DNA from 3 places in the Herbaspirillum sp. NPDC101397 genome. Region 3 is predicted to be linked to each of the others. Evidence: predicted binding sites of a transcription regulator. Region 3 holds the regulator's gene; each other region holds the start of a gene.

Region 1 (4,165 bases), on a different contig from region 3:
TGAGAAGGAGTGTACCGGCAGCAATGCCGATACAATTTTTGAGCAGGGATTCAACCGGCCCAAAGGTCGCCGTTGGGGCCTGTGCGCGGCGCCGTCACGCCGAAGTGGGTGTACGCCGCCGGCGTCGCCACGCGGCCGCGCGGCGTGCGTTGCAGATAACCTTGCTGGATCAGGTAAGGCTCCAGCACGTCTTCGATGGTGTCACGCTCTTCACCGATTGCCGCAGCGAGATTGTCTAGTCCGACCGGACCGCCGTTGAATTTGAACAGCACCGCTTCGAGCAGCTTGCGGTCCATCACGTCAAAGCCGACCGGATCGACGTCGAGCATGACCAGCGCGGCGTCGGCCATCGCTTGCGTGATCCGGCCATTGCCTTTCACTTCCGCATAGTCTCGCACGCGACGCAGCAGACGATTGGCGATGCGCGGCGTGCCGCGGCTGCGCTTGGCGATTTCCAGCGCGCCTTCTTCGACGATCGGTGCATTCAGCAGGCCGGCGCTGCGCGTGACGATGCGGGCCAGCTCCGGCGGCGTGTAGAACTCCAGGCGCGCAACGATGCCGAAGCGGTCGCGCAGCGGATTGGTCAGCATGCCGGCGCGCGTGGTGGCGCCGACCAGCGTGAACGGCTGCAGGTCCAGACGCACCGAACGCGCCGCCGGGCCTTCGCCGATCATGATGTCGATCTGGTAGTCCTCGAGCGCGGGATAGAGGATTTCCTCCACCACTGGCGACAAGCGATGGATCTCGTCGATGAACAGCACGTCGTTGGCTTCGAGATTGGTCAGCAGCGCGGCCAGGTCGCCGGCGCGCTCCAGCACGGGGCCGGAAGTCTGGCGCAGGTTGACGCCCATTTCGCGCGCGATGATGTGCGCCATGGTGGTCTTGCCAAGGCCCGGCGGGCCGAACAGCAAGGTGTGATCGAGCGCTTCGCCGCGCTGGCGCGCCGCCGAGATGAAGATCTCGAGCTGGCCGCGCACTTTTTCCTGGCCGACGTATTCGTCGAGCTGCTTGGGCCGCAGCGCGCGTTCGATGGCCTCCTCGTTGGCCGAGGCCGGCGTGGCGGCGATGATGCGTTGTTCGGAAAAGTCGTCGGTCTGGATGCTCATGATTTACCGTTCAGGCTTTGGACAGTGCTTTCAGTGCGTGCTTGATGCCGTCCGAGACGCTGGCATCGGCCGGCACCTGCTTCAGCGCCAGAGTCGCTTCCTTGTCGGAATAACCGAGCGCCAGCAAGGCGTTGAGGATATCCGAAGTCGCGTCGTGATGCACCGCGCCGCCGACCACGCCGAGATCGGCGCCGAGCTTGCCCTTGAGTTCAAGCAACAGGCGTTCCGCGGTCTTCTTGCCGATGCCGGGGACCTTGGTGAGACGACCGGCTTCCTGCAGCGTCACCGCCTGCGCCAGATCGCTGACCGACATGCCGGACAGGATCGACAACGCGGTGCGCGCGCCGACACCGGAAATCTTGATCAGCTCCTTGAAGGTATTGCGCTCTTCGGCGCTGCCGAAGCCGAACAGCACGTGGGCGTCTTCGCGGATCGCCAGGTGCGTCAGCAGCACCACTTTTTCGCCGAGGCCGGGCAGATTGTAGAAGGTGCTCATCGGCACGCCGACTTCATATCCGACGCCGTTGCAGTCGACCAGCAATTGCGGAGGATTTTTTTCGAGCAGGATTCCGGAGAGGCGACCGATCATGATGGGCAGGTATCGAAAGTGAGTCGAAAAATGGATTATCGGAATGATACAGTACTGTTCGGATAAACAGTATATGAATCCGCCGAGCCGGCCCCCTGCACTTGCCTTGAAGCACCTTGCCGGGCTATCGTCTGGCCTCACGCATCAACAACCACGCAAGGATCCCATGGCAGGCAGCAGCTTTTTCGCATTGATCGACGACATCGCCGGCATTCTCGACGACGTCTCCGCCATGACCAAGGTCGCCGCCAAGAAAACCGCGGGCGTGCTTGGCGATGATCTGGCGCTCAATGCGCAGCAGGTATCCGGCGTCAACGCCGACCGCGAATTGCCGGTGGTGTGGGCGGTGGCGCTCGGCTCGCTGAAGAACAAGGCGATCCTGGTGCCGGCCGCGCTGGCGATCAGCGCCCTCGCGCCGTGGGCGGTGACGCCGCTGCTGATGCTGGGCGGCGCCTTCCTGTGTTTTGAAGGCTTCGAGAAGCTGGCGCACAAGTATCTGCCGCACGAAGAAGAACATCTTGACGAGACTGCCGCTCCTGAAGCCGCCGAAAGCGAACAGGACAAGATCAAGGGCGCCATCCGCACCGACTTCATCCTGTCGGCGGAAATCATCGCCATCACGCTGGGCACGGTGGCCGGCGCGCCTTTGCAGCAACAGATCACGGTGCTGGTCGGCATCGCGCTGATCATGACGGTGGGTGTCTATGGCGTGGTCGCGGGCATCGTCAAGCTTGACGACGGCGGTCTGTACCTGCTGCGCACCGGTGGAAAATTCGCGCAGCGCATCGGTCGCGCCATTCTGGTGGCGGCGCCCTACATGATGAAGAGCCTGACCGTGATCGGCACGGTGGCGATGTTCATGGTGGGCGGCGGGATCCTGACGCACGGCATCGCGCCCGTGCATCACTGGATCGCCGATGTCAGCGCCCCGCTGGCGACGGTGCCGGTGGTCGGCGGCTTGTTGTCGGTGCTGGCGCCGTCGGCGCTGGATGCGGTGTTCGGGGTGATTGCCGGCGGCGTGGTGCTGCTGGCGGTAACGGCGGTGCAACGCGTGCTGAAAATCTTCAAAAAGAAGTAGCGCCTAACCGACCAGACGACCGCCGCGCATGCGCAGGCCCTTCTTGGCCAGCCCCGGCGCCAGTCCGCCCAGCACGCTGAGGATGTCGCCGCTGTGCGCATGGCAGATCGCCACGCCGAGCGCGTCAGCCGCGTCGGTGCCCGGCAAACCCGGCAGCGCCAGCAAGCGCTGCACCATATCCTGCACCTGCTGCTTCTGCGCCTTGCCGTGACCGGCGACGGCTTGCTTGACCTGCAGCGCGGTGTATTCCGCCACCTGCAGATCGGCCTGCACCAACGCGCAAATCGCCGCGCCGCGGGCCTGGCCGAGCAGCAGCGTGGATTGCGGGTTGACGTTGACGAAGACTTTTTCGATCGCCGCGCAGTCAGGCGTGTACGTCTGGATCACCTCGCCGATGCTGGCCAGGATGACCTTGAGACGTTGCGGCAAATCGCCGTCCGGCGTCTTGATGGTGCCGGAGGCGATATAGGCAAGCTTGCTGCCCTGCTTGTGGATCACGCCGAAGCCGGTGGTGCGCAAGCCGGGATCAATGCCAAGAATTTTCATGCAGACACAATGTGAGTTAATCGTTTCGGATGGAGCTCCGGACCTGCCGGCAATCAAGGCGCCTTGACCACCTTTACTATTTTCCAATCCCCGCCCTGCGCTTCATATACGGTAAACACAGGATCGCGCAGATTTCCTTCCCGGTCGAAGGAAATAAGGCCGGTCAGTCCCCTGAATTTCTCCGCATGCAGCGTGTCGATCAATTTGCCCGGATCGGCCGAATTGCCCTGCCGGATCGCTTCCCCCAACATCAGCACCGCGTCATAGGCGCGCAAGCTGCTGACGTCGATATACGATGAAGAAAACCGCGCGATGTAGTTCTTTTCAAAATTCTTCCATCCCGGCAGTTTATCTCGTTGCTGGTCGGATTCCAGCGTAAAAATATTGCCGGCGCCGTTGACCTGATTCAGGAAGTTCTGGTTGTTCATGCCGTTCATCGCATTCAGGAAACGCGTCTTCACGCCCAGACGCTTGGCGCTGGCGATCATGTTGGCCGCCTGCAGATGCGTGCCGCCCCAGAATATCGCATCCGCCCTGCTCTCCTTGACATCGGCCAGCGCCTGGTTGAAATCGGAGGTTTTGTCGCTGACCGAATAGCGGCCAAGCAAGAGACCGCCGGCTTGCCGGAAACCCTCGCTGAACTGATCCGCCATCGCCATGCCCGACGGCGTCTTGTCGTCGATCACGGCCATGCGATCAACCTTCAGGTCGCCATACACATAATGCCCGAAAAGAATGCCGCCCTGTTCGCTGTGGCCGAACATGCGGAAGGTGTTGTCATAGCCGAGCTGCGTGAATTTGTGGTTGGTGGCGCCGACCGAGATGTGCGGAATGCGCGCGGCCCGG
Region 2 (4,165 bases), on a different contig from region 3:
AGGCCTGCGGCGCGGAAAAATCCTCAATGCCGATGCGATAACTTCCCTTCTCGGCACGCGTGCGACCAAGCGTAATCAGCTCCGACAGGTTGCCGTAACCTTCGCGATTCTGCGCCAATGCGATCAGCGTGAGCGGCGGCTGCCCTGCTTCCCATTCAATGCGAAAACAGGATCCGATGATCAGCTTCATGCCGGCGTTTTTGCTTTCCACATGCGCGCGCACCACGCCCGCCAGCGAACATTCGTCGGTCACGGCCAGCGCCGTGTACCCCAGCTGCACCGCGCGCGCGGCGAGCTCTTCGGCATGCGAAGCGCCTTCGAGGAAGGTGAAGTTGGACAGGCAAAACAGTTCTGCGTAATCGGGGATCCGCACCGGCATCGACGTGGGCTTCTCAGGCATGGAGCACCTCCCTCAGCCGAACACGCCGTGCAGATACCAATGCGGTTCGACACCGTCGACATCGCCGATGCGCTCGCGATAGATCCAGTAGTGGCAATGATCGGCGCCTGCCGCGATGTAGTAGTCGCGCGTGACCAGCAGCCCGTTCCACCAGCCGGCTTCGATGCGTTCGGGTGGCGACACCGGGCGCAGGCGCGAGCCGTAATACGGCCGGTGCTGGCGCATGACCAGCGCCACCGGCTTTTCCAGCAGCCAGCCCGGACGCGGCGGCAACGGGCGCGCGTCGAGCGGCGCGGCCGGCTCCATCACGGACACCCAGCGGTTGGCCTGCTCCGGCCGGTAGTCGGCCAGCGGCGACGGCTGCAACACGTGTTCGGCGCCCAGCCGCGCCACCAGCAATTCGACCAGACGCTTGTAGTCTTCCGGTGTGCCGCCCGGCTCGGGAAACAGGCTCTCGCTGGCCGGCGCCATGGCTTCGGTGCGCGCCGCTTCCAGCACCACGGCGATGACGGGGGCACTGATCTCGAGCTGCGCCAAGCGCTCTTTCAGCAAGCGGATCAGGTGCGCGTCCTGCCAGGTCGGCTCGGCCAGGGCGAGTTCGATCACGGTCGGCGCGACGGCCTGGCGGCCGCGTTCGTGCTCCAGTTGCACGCACACCTGCGTGACCGCCAGCTGGCGCGCCGTGAGCCAGCCGCACAGTTGCGCCAGCAAGGCTTGCACGGTGTGCTGCGCAGCCTCGGCATGTTCGATGCGCTCGGTCAGTTCGATGCGCTGGCGGAAGCTCGGCGGCGTCTCTATCCAGGCATGCAGTTCCGTCGCTTCGCCGTAGGCGCAATCGAGCGCATCCAGCATGCGGGTGTCGCCGCGCCGCTGCAGACCGGCGCGCGGCAAACCACGCAGGTCGGCGAGATTGCGGCAGCCGATTCCCTTGAGCCAGTCGAGATAAGGCAGCGCGGCCGGCAAGGCGCTTACCGGCAAGCGATCAAGGCGGCGCTGCAGGCGCGGCCTACTCAGCGTGCGCGGATGATGATGACCCGGCAGATGGCAATGGCGCGCCAGCAAGGCGGCGCCGGCTGCGGTCGGGGCGCAGCTGACGGCGGCGGTCAGACCGAGCTGGCGCACGGTGGCGCGCACGCGCCGGCACAAGGCGCGAATGCCGCCGAACAAACGCAGGCTGGCGCCGATGTCGAGCACGATGGTGGCGTCGTCGCTGAAGGCGGCTTGCGGCGTGTATTGCAGCAGCGCGGTGGCGGCGCCGGACAGCGCCTGCGCTTCGCGCTCGATGGCGCGCTCGTGCATGTGGGCGCGCGGCAGCAAGGCCAGCACACCGCCGCGGCGCATGCCGTAACGCACGCCGGCGTCGCAGGCCGGCTGCGACGCCGCCATGACGCGGGTGTGCTCCAGCACGACCGCGTCAGCCTCATCCGACCAGTTCGGATAAAACACTTCCAGCGGTAACAGGGGCAGGTGTACGGCGATCCACAGACGCATGATGCAAAAGATTCAGAGAAGGCAGTGAAACAAACAAGGGGGTGTCGCGTTGCGGACCGCGCCGCTTGACGAAGCCGATATCGACGCCGCCCGCGGCGGCCGTCAGCGACAGCCGCAACGGCGCCGGCGAGGCATCCTGGGCGCAACTGAGCGGCCGCAGCATGACGAACAAGGTATTGCCTCCCTGCGCCGCCAGATGCAGCCGGCGCACGCTCTCCTTGCGCAGATTGCGCTGCCAGAACAGCAGCACGGCGCAACTGTCCGATTTCAGTATCTGCTCGGCGGCCCAGGCGGCGTCGGCGCTGGTGGCGGCGCGCACCGACAGCAGGCGTGCAGCATCAACGCCCAGCTGGCGCCAGCCGATCGCTTGCGGCGCGTGCGGCGTCTGCACCAGCGCAATACGGCGCGGCGCCAAGGCTTTCAAGGCAGGGCCAAGCAAACGCAACTCTCCCGCTCCCGGTTGCCGCAACAGCAAGTCGATCAGCGCCCCGGTCGGCCAGCCATGCCCCGGCAACTCCGCCGACAGCTCCGCAAAGCCGGTGTCGAGACAGCGCGCGCCGCCCCGCGCCAACTGCGATGCGCGCCAGAGGGAGCTGTGAATGCTTTGAGGACTGTCAATAATGTCAAGAGATGGCGGAGGCATAAGGCATTGAATACTGTGTTTATATACAGTATATTGCCAGCTCCGCTTAGTCAACCTGAGATGCGCGATTCGTCAATATCGGCGTTGCCGGAAAGAAATCATGCCAACTTCATGGAGCCACCCACGTGCCGGGCCACTGATCGCCATTGCGGCGGAACACTGCGCGCCGGTGGCCGTCGGGAGAGATGTCGAGATACTCGAGCTTGTCCAGCACCACGCGCACCGGGCAGAAATTCGCATAGCCGTCGCCGCTGCCCGGTTCCCGAACATGACCGGCTTCGGGCGCATCAAGCGGCGTGCCCGGTGCAAACGGCGTGCGGTACAGGATCAGCGTATGCGGTCGTGCGGCGCTCCAGATGGCGCGCCGTTCGGCCTCGTCGGCGCAGATCTGCGCGCGGCCTTCGAGGCGGATCTGCACGAAGTTGTCGAGATCGAGTCCGGTCATGGCAATGCGCGGATCGGCGCGCAGCTCGGCGACCTTGGCCGAACGCATGTCGGTGTGGAAGGAGATCGAACCGCCCTGCTGGTCCGCATCGCGCAAGACCACGGTGCGCACCTGCGGCATGCCGGCAGCCGCGCCGATGCCATTGGTGGCGGCTTGCCACATCGTCAACGGCGTGCGTTGCGGACCGGCGCCTGCGGCGAGTGCTTTCCATATTGCGGCGTGGATGTCGTTCAGTGCAGTCATGGGCGGTTCTTGCCTTCCGTCAGGGAGGCCGCCATTGTAATCGCGTCACCGCTGTTGCGGCGCGCATACGCCGTCCACGATGGCGCTGCGAAATATTTCTCGTCTCGGCTACAATATTTTCCCTCATGATCCGTCTTCATCCTGTCCATCAATCCCCAACCCCGGCTTCGGCCCCGCGCTCCCACCGCGGCTGCCGTCGACTTGCCGATTGAACGTCGCTCCCGCTCCGGTCGACCGGCACACATAAATACGGCGAGCGCATGCACGCCCGCTCCACCAAGAAAGAAAAGAACATGACTTCTGCAACCCCGGCAACTCCTGCTGCTCCTTTACAGTTTTCTCCTTACCAAAAGTTCGTCGTCGGCGTGCTGGCCTTCCTGCAATTCGCCGTGATCCTCGACTTCATGCTGATGTCGCCGCTGGGCGCGCTGATCATGCCGGCCATGCAGATCACGCCGCAGCAATTCGGCCTGGTGGTGTCGGCCTACGCCTTCAGCGCCGGCGTCTCCGGCCTGCTGACCGCCGGCTTCGCCGACCGCTTCGACCGCAAGAAACTGCTGCTGTTTTTCTATACCGGCTTCATCATCGGCACGCTGTGGTGCGGCCTGGCGCAGACCTTTGAAAGCCTGTTGATCGCGCGCATCGTCACCGGCCTGTTCGGCGGCGTGATCGGCTCCATCGTGCTGGCGATCTCGACCGACCTGTTCCCGCTGCAGATGCGCGGCCGCGTCATGGGCATGATCCAGACCGCATTCGCAGCGAGCCAGGTGCTCGGCATCCCGATCGGCCTGTACCTGTCGAGCCGCTGGAACTGGCACATCCCCTTCATCGCCATGGCCGGCATGGGGCTGGTCGGCGGCCTCATCGTATTCTGGAAATTGCAGCCGGTGGCCGAGCATCTGAAGCTCAAGCAGGAACACACCGCGTGGATGCATCTGTTCCA
Region 3 (4,165 bases):
TATTTAAGAAAACTTTAGTAGGTATTCTTGAAAAGTTCCGTTTTGAGGCGTAGAAAGGTGGCGAGGGGGCTTTCAGCGGACTTTTTTGCAACTTGCCGCATAGGGTGAATGCGGCAAGTATTTGATTACGCTGTCCTTTTTTTCTTTTCTTGTGCCAGGATTGCGAGCTCCGAAGCTACTTTGCTGATAACCGCAGGCCAGTCGTTGCGAGTTGGCTGGCGGAACAAGCGCATGCTCGGATACCACGGCGAATCCTCCCGGTCGTTCAGCCAGCGCCAGTCGGGCGTATGGGCCAGCAACGTCCAGGTTGGCCGGCCGAGCGCGCCGGCCAGATGGACCACAGAAGTGTCGACGCTGATGATCAGGTCAAGATTGGCCATCACCGCGGCCGTATCGGCAAAGTCATTAAGGGCATCGCCTATATTGTACACAGGCAATTCTTTAGGGAGCTTGGCCAACTCAGATGTGACAAGTCCTTTCTGGATGGAAAAGAACTGGACACCGGACGTATTAAATAGAGGAGCGAAGGTCTCAAGTGGAATGGAACGTTTCCGGTCATTGCCATGCTCCGGATTACCGGCCCAGACGAAGCCGACGCGCAGGTCGCCGGTATTGTCTGCGAACATGTCCATTTTGTCTTTCCAGCGCTTGATGTCCTGCGGATCGGCAGATAAATAGAACGGATAGGAAGGGATGTCTTCGACGCGATCGGTACCGAGCGCGTGCGGCAGGCTCATCAGCACGTAAGCGTAGTCGCACTTGGGCAGAGGATCGTTCTCACGCACCAGTGTCACCTGATCGGACACGCTGCGGAACAGGCGGGCCAACGGATCCTTGACGTGCAGCGCCACACGGGCGCCTTGTTCCAGCAACTTGTGGACGTAGCGTACGAACTGAATGCTGTCGCCGAAGCCTTGTTCGTGCATCAGCAGAATGTATTTGCCCTGGAGCGAAGACTTGCCATCCCATTTCGGGATCAGTTCGAAAAGCTTGTGGATCAATTTATAGACGTGGCGACGCTCTTTGACTTCCAGTCTGCTCTCATGATTGGCCCAGCCATCCTTCAGGTCGCCTGCCAGAAGTTGTCCAAGTGCAAGATTGTGCTGGGCGGTCAAATAATTGGGTTTGAGCGCGAGTGCATCTTTGAAATATTGCAGTGAGGACACCGTCTCACCGTAATCGTACATCGTCGCGCCGATATTGTTGTGCGTCAACGGGTGTTTCGGATCGACTTCAAGTGCCTTATGGAACAGCGCCATGGCTTCTTCATAGCGATCTTGGTGGGAAAACAGGCTTGAGGCGAGTTTCGTATAACTGTTGGGATCTTTGGGGGCCAGTTCGATGATGCGCTGGTAATGCTCGTTGGCCTTGTCGTATTCCTTTAGTTTGATATAGGTGTCGGCGATCTTGGTCTGCGCGTAGATGTCGGTCGGATCCAGCAGCAAGGACGTCTTATGGCTTTCCAGTGCATCCTTGAGCATGTCCATTTCCTGGAGAGCGATGCCCAGATTGGTGTGTGCCGGCGCGAAATTTATTTGCAACTGCAGTGACTTGAACAGTACGTTGATCGCTTCCTTATATTGCTTTGCATCAATCAGTGCCTTGCCAAGGTGGGACAGCGGTCCGGGCGCCTCAGGATTGCGTCTGACGGCATCCTCGAAATAGGCGATCGAAGCATCCGGATCGTTCTTTTCATGCAGGGCGTTGGCGAGGCCGATACGCGCGTCTTTATTCTCGCTGTTGAGTTTGATGGCTTCCTCGTACAGCGCGATCGAATCGTCGATCCGGTCTTGCTTGAGGACGGAGGTGGCCAAGTTTGCAATATATTCCGAATTGGTCGGATCTGCCGCCACCGCTTTGCGCAAGGCGGCTTCTGCGCCGATGAAGTCGTTCTCATGCATGGCGACCAGGCCCCATGCATGGTTGGCATAGACCAGATTTGGCGCGCGTTTGAGCACTTGGGCACACAGCTCTTTTGCTGCGTCGACTTTGTGATCATCCAGCAAGTTTAAGCATTCTCTTACGGCCAGGAGATCCTTGATGTTGGGTTGAGCGCTCTTGTTGGCGGGCTTGTTGCTGCTACGCGTTGACATTGTGGTTCCTTACCGGATTGAGTAATGGTGCTGCTTTGCGAGCGGAAAAGCTATTTTTGCAATGCTTTGCCCGGTCGCAGTTAGCTATCGGTATCATATGATGCAATTCTGCTTTCGATCTGGCAAACAGACGTAAAAAAAGCCCGCGATTTAGCGGGCTTTAGTTTGGGTGGGGTCCGAGGCGAAATCAATTCCAGCTGCGCAGCAAGCCGACGGCCAAGCCTTCCAGGGCGAAGTTTTCCTCTTCGGATGAGACCTTGATCACCTTGAAGTCGGGATTTTCAGGCAGCAACTCGATCAGCGAGCCGGTCTTGCGATAGCGCTTGACCGTGACGTCATCGCCGATTCGCGCCACCACGATCTGGCCATTGCGCGCCTGATCGGCCTTTTTTACCGCGAGCAGATCGCCGTCCAGAATGCCGGCGTCGCGCATCGACATGCCGCGCACCTTCAGCAAGTAGTCCGGCTTGGCCGAAAACAGCGCCGGGTCGACGTTGTAATTGCTCTCAATATGTTCTTGCGCCAGGATCGGCGAGCCGGCAGCGACGCGGCCGACCAGCGGCAGCGACAGCTGCATGAGTGCAGGGTGGGGCAGCGCCATCTGGCGGCCAGGATTGGTAATCGATCCATCTCGCAGGCGGATTCCGCGCGAGGTGCCCGGAGAAATTTCGATGGCGCCTTTGCGCGCCAGCGCCTGCAGATGCTCTTCGGCGGCATTGGCGGAGCGGAAGCCCAGCTCATTGGCGATTTCTGCTCGTGTAGGCGGGAAGCCGGTGTTTTCGATGGCGTCTTTGATCAGATTCAGAATCTGTTCCTGGCGAGCGGTCAGTTTGAGCATGTCGGCTTTCGGGGAAGTTATGCTGGTTGCATAAACAGTCTGTATTTTTATACAGTTATAAAGCAGTGTCAATCTGCAATATTGAAATCATGTCATCGACCGTTTTCCGATCTGTGGGCGCTGTTCCACGGCAAATGCCTGAAAGTATTGAGGTTTTGGGCGTTCTGGTATATGATTGCGGGCTTTCCTCTTCCCACACTCGTCTTGACGCCGAGGTGGGCGATTTGTTAATCAGTCCATAAAGGAGTCTACATGCGTCATTATGAAATCGTATTTATCGTCCATCCGGACCAAAGCGAGCAAGTTCCAGCGATGATCGAGCGTTACAAAGGCATCGTTACTGCACGCGGCGGCAAGATTCACCGTGTCGAAGATTGGGGCCGCCGTCAATTGGCGTACCAAATCCAAAAACTGGCAAAAGCACACTATGTTTGCCTGAATATCGAAGTTGACGGCGAAACTCTGGCCGAAATCGAAACCGGCTTCAAGTTCAACGATGCAGTGTTGCGTCACCTGACAGTCAAGATGAAGAAGGCCGAAACCGGTCCTTCGCCAATCCTGAAGGCTGTCCAGAAGGAAGACGCAGTAAAGAGCAATCGCGCAGAAGCACCAGCGGCTTAATTGCTGACATTGCGATAGAAAAGCATCAGGGAGCGTGAATCACTTTCAGTTTGTTGCCACCATCGCCGAGCGTGACGTCATACGTTACACCCCGGCAGGCATCCCGGTAGTGACTGCGAAGTTGCAGCACCAATCGGAGCAGACGGAAGCGGGCATCAAGAGGTTGGTCGAGTTTGAAATCACTGCATTCGCTGCAGGCGAAATTTCAGGTCGGCTTAACCGGGCCGGTCTCGGCGAGATGCTCAAGTTCAGCGGTTTCATGGCGCGCAGGAATCGCAACAGCAAAAGCATCGTGTTTCACATCGTTGATTTTGAATCTGTAGTTTAGAACCACTCAATTTTAGATATCAGGAGCCGCAAAATGGCATTCGGTAAAAAGTTCGATAAAAGCAAGTTGAAGCAAAAACGCCAACAGCAAAACCCGCTGTTCAAGCGTAAAAAATTCTGCCGTTTCACAGCCGCAGGTGTTGAGCAAGTCGATTACAAAGACGTCGACACTCTGAAGGATTTCGTGCAAGAAAACGGCAAGATCATGCCAGCACGTCTGACCGGCACCAAGGCACACTATCAGCGTCAAGTTGACACAGCGATCAAGCGCGCACGCTACCTCGCG

Evidence for each region. Region 3 encodes LexA, which represses DNA repair genes until DNA is damaged. Its sites were predicted from a motif close to ACTGTATNNNNATACAGT; they were not measured.
Region 1: the regulator LexA is predicted to act here: its motif matches at 1,749-1,766, upstream of ruvA (Holliday junction branch migration protein RuvA).
Region 2: the regulator LexA is predicted to act here: its motif matches at 2,547-2,564, upstream of imuA (translesion DNA synthesis-associated protein ImuA).

What each region holds. Positions count from the first base shown of each region.
Region 1 is NZ_JBIWNS010000004.1:256,993-261,157, forward strand. It holds gene ruvB (Holliday junction branch migration DNA helicase RuvB) at 51-1,106, opposite strand; gene ruvA (Holliday junction branch migration protein RuvA) at 1,117-1,695, opposite strand; gene ACIROW_RS11680 (DUF808 domain-containing protein) at 1,862-2,773, shown strand; gene ruvC (crossover junction endodeoxyribonuclease RuvC) at 2,777-3,319, opposite strand; gene ACIROW_RS11690 (branched-chain amino acid ABC transporter substrate-binding protein) at 3,373-4,165, opposite strand, start outside.
Region 2 is NZ_JBIWNS010000001.1:11,064-15,228, reverse strand. It holds gene ACIROW_RS00075 (error-prone DNA polymerase) at 1-400, opposite strand, end outside; gene ACIROW_RS00070 (Y-family DNA polymerase) at 413-1,891, opposite strand; gene imuA (translesion DNA synthesis-associated protein ImuA) at 1,821-2,534, opposite strand; gene ACIROW_RS00060 (pyridoxamine 5'-phosphate oxidase family protein) at 2,644-3,222, opposite strand; gene ACIROW_RS00055 (MFS transporter) at 3,516-4,165, shown strand, end outside.
Region 3 is NZ_JBIWNS010000009.1:224,117-228,281, forward strand. It holds gene ACIROW_RS21515 (tetratricopeptide repeat protein) at 126-2,093, opposite strand; gene lexA (transcriptional repressor LexA) at 2,281-2,931, opposite strand; gene rpsF (30S ribosomal protein S6) at 3,184-3,552, shown strand; gene priB (primosomal replication protein N) at 3,587-3,880, shown strand; gene rpsR (30S ribosomal protein S18) at 3,914-4,165, shown strand, end outside.